One region of the Paenibacillus sp. UNC217MF genome, then DNA from elsewhere that is predicted to be linked to it. Evidence: riboswitches for the same ligand, from Rfam matches in the RefSeq annotation. Region 1 holds a riboswitch; each other region holds the start of a gene.
What was found. A riboswitch is a leader RNA that binds a small molecule or an ion and turns the genes downstream of it on or off. The one in region 1 is predicted to bind cyclic di-GMP.

Region 1 (2,271 bases):
ACAAGCGGCTTGCGGGATGTTCAAGGCAACGACATTCAAAAAGGTGTTGCTTACCGGGTATTTGTGCTTACGGTAGCTGACAATAGAAGCGGCTCCTCGAATGCCTTGTCTTCGCCTTCTGGTGAATTTTCCTTGGTAGATCAATCTGTTCAGGCACCTACGAACGTGTTTGCAGCGAGAGAAGGCGTGAATGATTTCAAGGCTTACTTCACGAAGCCAGGCAGTGATAACGGAATTGCCTATTACGCAGTGATGGCTGTTCCTTCCGGTTCAGCGGGTTCATTCAACCTGGATCAGGCAAATCGTGTGGCAGGAAGTAATTATAAATTGGTTAGTGTATCAGGCGATGGTTCAACCATATTCTCGCTGTCCGATAATGATGCATATGGAAATCCGATTCGCACAGGCGTTACCTATAAAGTATTCGTGATGTCCATAGCAGATGGACGAAGTGCAACGGTGAATGCGCTGTCCACTGCATCCAACGAAATGACAGTTGGTGACGGATATTAATCCTCATGATGTGGGATAGAGAAGATAGATAGATGGCATTCAATAAGAGCCTCGGAATGATTTCCGAGGCTTTTTATGTATCACCAAGAGTACAAGAGAGTTGTGTAATGAGTAAGAAATGACTTCAGTGCTGTCTATTAGGTAATTGGTAGGGGAGAGGGGGGCTAAGCAGTAGTGGCTCTATAGGGAAATCGACAAATGTTCGAGCAGTTGGAGGGAATTGTACGAATCTATGGGAGCAAGGATGGAGAGGATAGGGGTGTTTTTGTCGGAAATAGGGTGAAACCACCTTGAAAATGACTATAAAATGACAAAAAATGATTTTTCGTGTCGAAAAATTGAAAAGTGTTATGAAAAAGTATTAATCTTTTCATTCGAGCAACCGATATAAAATATGGGTCTTGAGTTGGATAGGGAATGCGACCGTCCAACATGCTGATATGTAATATGTACTTTAGACCTATTCACGCGATACATGTCACAAGAACTAGTGCGTAACATTGCTATGACATTCTTGCCTGATAATCGATCTGCAACACGCAATGGATACATCAAGAAGAACAACATCAGGATTGAAAGGCAAACTCTTCGAAAGATGAGGACGCAAAGCCGCGGGCCTAACATCTTCACGGATTACGGCGGCCGGGTTGCCATTAATGTTGCGGTAACTACACAACGGTTATTCGGTGACAAGGCTATGCAGAATGGCCTTTTTTTTGCGCACAGAAGCTGGGGTAAATGATGGAAATTGTGTTGCTAAAATGGGACGAGTGTACTTCCTACGAAGACATAGATTCATTGATGGATCGATTTATCCCGTTCGTTACACCTGAAAAATACAAAAGGTTAGATAGACTTCGGAACCGTGAAGATCTTTATTGCACGGTTGCGGCTGACATATTGGCACGCATGCTGCTATGTCGAACCTTGAAATGTTCGAATAACGAACTTGTTATTCACACTCATCCCTTCGGCAAGCCATATGTGGAGGGTGATCCAGTATTTTTCAACATCTCTCACGCCGGTGCGTTCATAGCAGTGGCATTGGATGAAGCGCCAATCGGGATTGATATAGAGCAAGCAGGAGAATGGAACATGGACGTGGCTAGGCTGATATGCTCGCCGCGTGAGTTGGAATTGCTTGCAAATACGAACGACAGTCGTGCGCGTCAGGAATTGTTTTTTTACATATGGACGGCTAAGGAAAGTGTTCTGAAGGCATTAGGAACGGGTCTCAGCCTGCCTCCTAGCACATTCGAGATTGTGCAGGAGACAGCTGTACCTATACAGCATAATCAATTATGGAATGTTGATCATAATTATGTAAAGCAATATGTCGTTCCTGTAACAGGCTATAGTATGACTGTGTGCGCACAGCATATGGAATTTGCCAAGCAAATAGAGTACATCACATGGGAGCAGTTGACTCATAGGTTTACGAAATGGGTTGGATCGTATAAAGGAGAGGACGAGAATTGGCTTTCATGGAATTGACAGTAGAACGATTGGCAGGCTATGACGTACATTCTATCGAACTGCCTGAGGAGACAATGCGTCTTCTAAAGAAGCATTCGGCCGAGCATTCGGTCAAGTTGGAATCCGTCATGTTCAGTGCGTGGGCAACGCTGTTGTCCCGGTTCTACAACTCGCAGCAAGTAACTCTTCATGCCGTTCAAGCGGGACACGGCAATGGCAACCATACAGTAGTCAGTCAGGATGACGTAACCTTGCAAGGAATTATGAGCATTCATAACAGCT
Region 2 (2,271 bases), on a different contig from region 1:
ATTGCCCTTGAAATTAAGGTTAAACATTTCACCCATCGGATCCTTGACTACAGCATTTTCAGCCGCGTAGGAAATTTTCCCTGCCAGTTCAGAGAAAACCTTCTCCAGCTCCGCGCTGTCAGATGGGTAATAGTTGTTTGCTGAAGCGCTGTTCTTTAATACATATACAGCGTTAGCATCATTGCCGACCTCAAGCCCAATCGAATAAATGGTGACTCCTGCATCCTTGGATGCTTTGGCTTGAGATATCGTAGGAATTCCATTGTCCTTAACCGTATAGTTATCTACTTTGTATCGATCCCCAAACAAGCCAGAGGATAATTCATAGCTGCTGCCGGATCCGATAGTCTTGGTGTAGTCAAAGTTGGACAGTACAAAGTTATACTTGTTGTTGGGCCATGAATAAGGAGCGGCCTTTTTTGCAGGAGAACTGAACGTTGGCGCACCGTCGCTAAGCAGCACAATAAATTTATTTTTAGCTGAACTCTTTGTAGTTAGTAACTGATGTGCTGTGTTGAGAGCGCCTTGTATGTTTGTCCCTCCGGAAGCCGAGATGCCCTTAATTTTGTTCAGGAGCTGCTGTTTATCATTCTGGCCAAGGAATCTGGATGATGTATCCTCTGCGCTGGTGCTAAACGTGACAAGAGCAATTCTTGTTTTGACGTTGGACAAAAGCAGTGTATTTGCAAATTTCTCCGCAGCTTTTTTGGCATTGTCTAACCGTTTGTAGCTTTTCATACTGTCTGACTTGTCTAAGACAAGTACAACATCGGTGTCACCGGCTTCAACGTTCTTCCCTTCGGCGGTCAGAGTAATCTGCCACTCTCCTGGCGTCCCGGTTGGCTTCGCTGTCTTGCTTAATTTCACAGCACCTGGCTCTGGCCAAATTGGATCACGTGCGGCTGCATCTGCACTTTGCAGTGTGTGAGGAATAAACCCGAAGAACACGGCAAATACGCACAGCCATGTTACGGCCAACTTTACTCTACGTTTCATTCAATTCGCCACCTCATTTTTTCATTTTATTCCTCCCCTACCGAAGTGAGTCCATGCCTCCTCATTCTTATTTATATAGCTCAACGGAAAGTTAATTCCGCCAGAACTTCACATAAATAAAAAAAGTCCAGCTGCAAGTAACAGAATTGTTAGTTGCAGCTGGACTATCATAGGTCGTAGAACCGTTAGACTCCGAAGCTTTGCGGCCTAATCTTTCGATTAGTGTGCCCTATGTGATTGATCAATCATAACACCTCTTATCCAAGCGAAGATGACTGTAATCATAGGCATAGGGAACTATCAAGCTCAATATAGGTTACGAGGAACAATTTGTCAATGATAAGAAAATACTAGTTTGTATACATACTACAAGTATTAACCTACTAGAGTTGATTCATACCTGATAATCCATCTATATGCCTCCAACTTAATAACTATTCATCGCTATCAGAAGGAAATAACGGATTGAAACGCTCCCATGCCCGTACGATAATGAGTAGAGCAGATAATCTAGCAATCGGCTTCATGAATACCAAGGTGTGTCGAGTGAGACTGAATGAAGAGCAAATAGAGCTTAAGATTTTTGTAAGGATTGAGTAAGGAATTAGAGAGGAATGCCTCATACAATAAAGTCATCGGGAAGCACGCATTGAGCGGGAGGAGATACTGGGATGACGTATTTATTACGTACACATCATTTGACAAAGACGTTCCTAGACAAAGAGGTTGTCTCGAATGTGAATATGAACATCCGTCAAGGAGAGATATATGGATTTTTGGGTCCGAATGGGGCCGGTAAGACAACAATTATGAAAATGATTACGAACTTAATTAAGCCTACAATGGGTCAAATTGAAGTATTCGGGGAAGCGCTAGCCCCTAAGTCGTATCATCTGCTGGCTCGGATGGGGACAATTATCGAATACCCTGTATTTTATGACAAGCTGTCGGCACGAGAGAATATGGAGCTGCACTGCGAGTACATGGGATATCACAACATGAAGGCCATAGATGAGGCATTGGAGCTGGTGAAGCTCAACCATGTGGGTGATAAAGCAGTTAAAGATTTCTCGCTTGGAATGAAACAGCGGCTAGGGATCGCCAGAGCGATCGCAACGAAGCCGGAGCTGCTTCTGTTGGATGAACCTATTAATGGGCTGGATCCGATAGGGATTAAGGAGATACGCGATTTGCTTCTCATGCTGAGCAGACAATATGGTACAACGATATTGATATCAAGTCATCTGCTGGGTGAAATTGAGCTTGTTGCAGATA
Region 3 (2,271 bases), on a different contig from region 1:
TGGCCATTAGGTAAATCGGTTATGTTCTTTGTCGTGATAAGTGGGACATCCGGATAGTTCAACTTTTGATAGGTAGCCATCGTAACGCTTGGCTTTATATCTAAGAGAGTCAAGCGGCTGTCATAAGTAAGACTGAATGAAGCTGAATATACTGCTTCCGACACAGAATATTCGACCTTTACATCGAATGGATCTCCTGTCAGAACCTTAGATTCGCTGAGGCTAGGAGATACAACATCGGGATCGGGCTTTTTATCGTCGACGGAATTCTGCGTGACGAAGTTCTGTGTGTAATATACATTTGAATTCCCCCCGAAGTACACACCCACCCCTAGATGAGAAAAGTCTCCCAAAATATTCGAACGATGTCCTTTCGAGTTCATCCAGTTCTCGTGAACGAAGATGGCACTCGACTGTCCAGCAGCAATGTTTTCCCCTGCCTTTTGGTATACGATTCCGTCCGCCTTCAGCCGATCGAACGGGGATTTGCCGTCCGGATTGTTATGATCGAAGAAGCTTCTCAGCCCCATATCGTCGCTATGCTTGCGAGCAGTTCCCGCAGCCTTTTCATTCCACTTCAATGGCTTCATGCCCTCGCGGACACGCACAGCATTAGCCAAATCGAGGATTTGTTGCTCAAAGCTTGTCTGCAATCGCTTGCTAGGCGTGCCAAAGTACCCCTTGAACGCCAGTTCCACATCCTGGGCAATAAATTGGACAGCCGTCACCGTATTCCCTTGATGGAGATCATAGAACACGGTTGCATACATACCGCCGACCTTGTACAGGCTATATTGTCCGCTGTTGTCCATATTGTAAATCGTATTGCCTTTCCTAATTTGACTGAGGGAAGATCCGAAGGCTGCCTCTACCTCCTGCTTGGTTGAACCGAATCCAATGCTTCCATAAGAATCATTCGCATTCGTATAGAGTGCAACGACCTTGTGGTCCTGAACACCAACTTGTAAGTAATGTTTATAATCCTGATTGTAAATATACCACTCGAAGCCATATTCACTTAGATCCTTGCGAACCGGCAGTCCGATTTTTTGGAATAGTTGATCCTCGCTCATTCCTATGGTGATGCCTTGCAGTTGGTCTGCCCCTGCCTGCAGAGCATTGTTCGTTTTCGTGACAGTAATCATACTACCGACCAGCTTATCCGCTGCATAAAGGGTCGGCTGATAGATAAGCATCCCGGCTAACAGCGCAGCGCTAGCTGTAATCGTCATACGCCGCATTCTTCCTGCTTTAATGTGTTTATGCTGTTCTTGGTACATTGCGTTGTTGGTTGCTGTACAACATGGCCGCATCATTACATCTCCTATTCTTTTACATTCTGCGATCAAATGAGATGAACATCGGGGACGCTTTACAATAGCACAAAAAAAGCGCCACCCTAATGGCAGCGCAATAAAAAAAGACGCACGTAATGTCGCAATTAGGGCAACCCGGCTGTCATCGCATTGTGAAATACATTAGACCCGTGGCTTTGCGTCCCCTGCTTTCGCTAGGGTTTGCCATTATCCAAATGTTACAGATTAAATGTCTATAGTAACATGTAAATGAACAGCTTGTATACAACTGTGCCTATAGGTACGCAAAATTCAATCAAGTACCAGGTCTATCAACCCAGTACGATTTATGTTCGTCATGCACTTCTTCAATGAAGCTGCCCCATTTTAAAAAAAGGATCATGAAAGTACACTAAGACTTCGCTCGAATTTTAGTTAAAATCACATTTGCCGCTTCTACTGCACCACCAGCATTCTGAAAAGTTTCTGACAGTTTTTGCGCATTTTCCTGATAAGTCCGATTCGTCAACACCTCAGATACCGCTGCTGCCAAATATTTTGGCTTCTTTCCTTTCAACTTTAAACCTGCACCCAGTTGAGCAACCCGATCAGCCACTAATCCTTGTTCGCTATGTTGCGGAAATAAAACCATTGGAACTCCAAAATACAGGCTTTCATTCACACTATTCATGCCACAATGGGTAATAAATACATCGGCTGTTTGCAATACCGATATTTGATCCACGACGTTATTCACTGTGAAATTTCTTGGTATGTTGCCAAGAGAAGCAATCTCCGTTTTTTCACCAACTGACATCACAACATCATAGTCCGTATCTGCAAATGCCTGAATAACTTTTTGGTAAAAATCTTGATTTTGATTCAGTATAGTCCCAAGTGAAATGTAGATTAGTTTTCTATCTTTTTTATTAATCTGTATCGGCGGAGACTGCCTGATGGATGGTCCGACAAAAGC

Region 2: it holds a riboswitch for cyclic di-GMP, as region 1 does, so the genes downstream of both, BP95_RS32145 (MucBP domain-containing protein) here and BP95_RS0110915 (4'-phosphopantetheinyl transferase family protein) in region 1, are expected to answer to the same signal.
Region 3: it holds a riboswitch for cyclic di-GMP, as region 1 does, so the genes downstream of both, BP95_RS32340 (CAP-associated domain-containing protein) here and BP95_RS0110915 (4'-phosphopantetheinyl transferase family protein) in region 1, are expected to answer to the same signal.

What each region holds. Positions count from the first base shown of each region.
Region 1 covers NZ_JMLT01000017.1:119,679-121,949, reverse strand. The annotation lists gene BP95_RS0110925 (copper amine oxidase N-terminal domain-containing protein) at 1-513, shown strand, start outside; cyclic di-GMP riboswitch class I at 1,082-1,168, shown strand; gene BP95_RS0110915 (4'-phosphopantetheinyl transferase family protein) at 1,252-2,007, shown strand; gene BP95_RS0110910 (non-ribosomal peptide synthetase) at 1,998-2,271, shown strand, end outside.
Region 2 covers NZ_KK366029.1:162,899-165,169, forward strand. The annotation lists gene BP95_RS32145 (MucBP domain-containing protein) at 1-996, opposite strand, end outside; cyclic di-GMP riboswitch class I at 1,148-1,235, opposite strand; gene BP95_RS0125045 (ABC transporter ATP-binding protein) at 1,668-2,271, shown strand, end outside.
Region 3 covers NZ_JMLT01000013.1:145,585-147,855, forward strand. The annotation lists gene BP95_RS32340 (CAP-associated domain-containing protein) at 1-1,232, opposite strand, end outside; cyclic di-GMP riboswitch class I at 1,443-1,532, opposite strand; gene BP95_RS0109225 (macrolide family glycosyltransferase) at 1,708-2,271, opposite strand, start outside.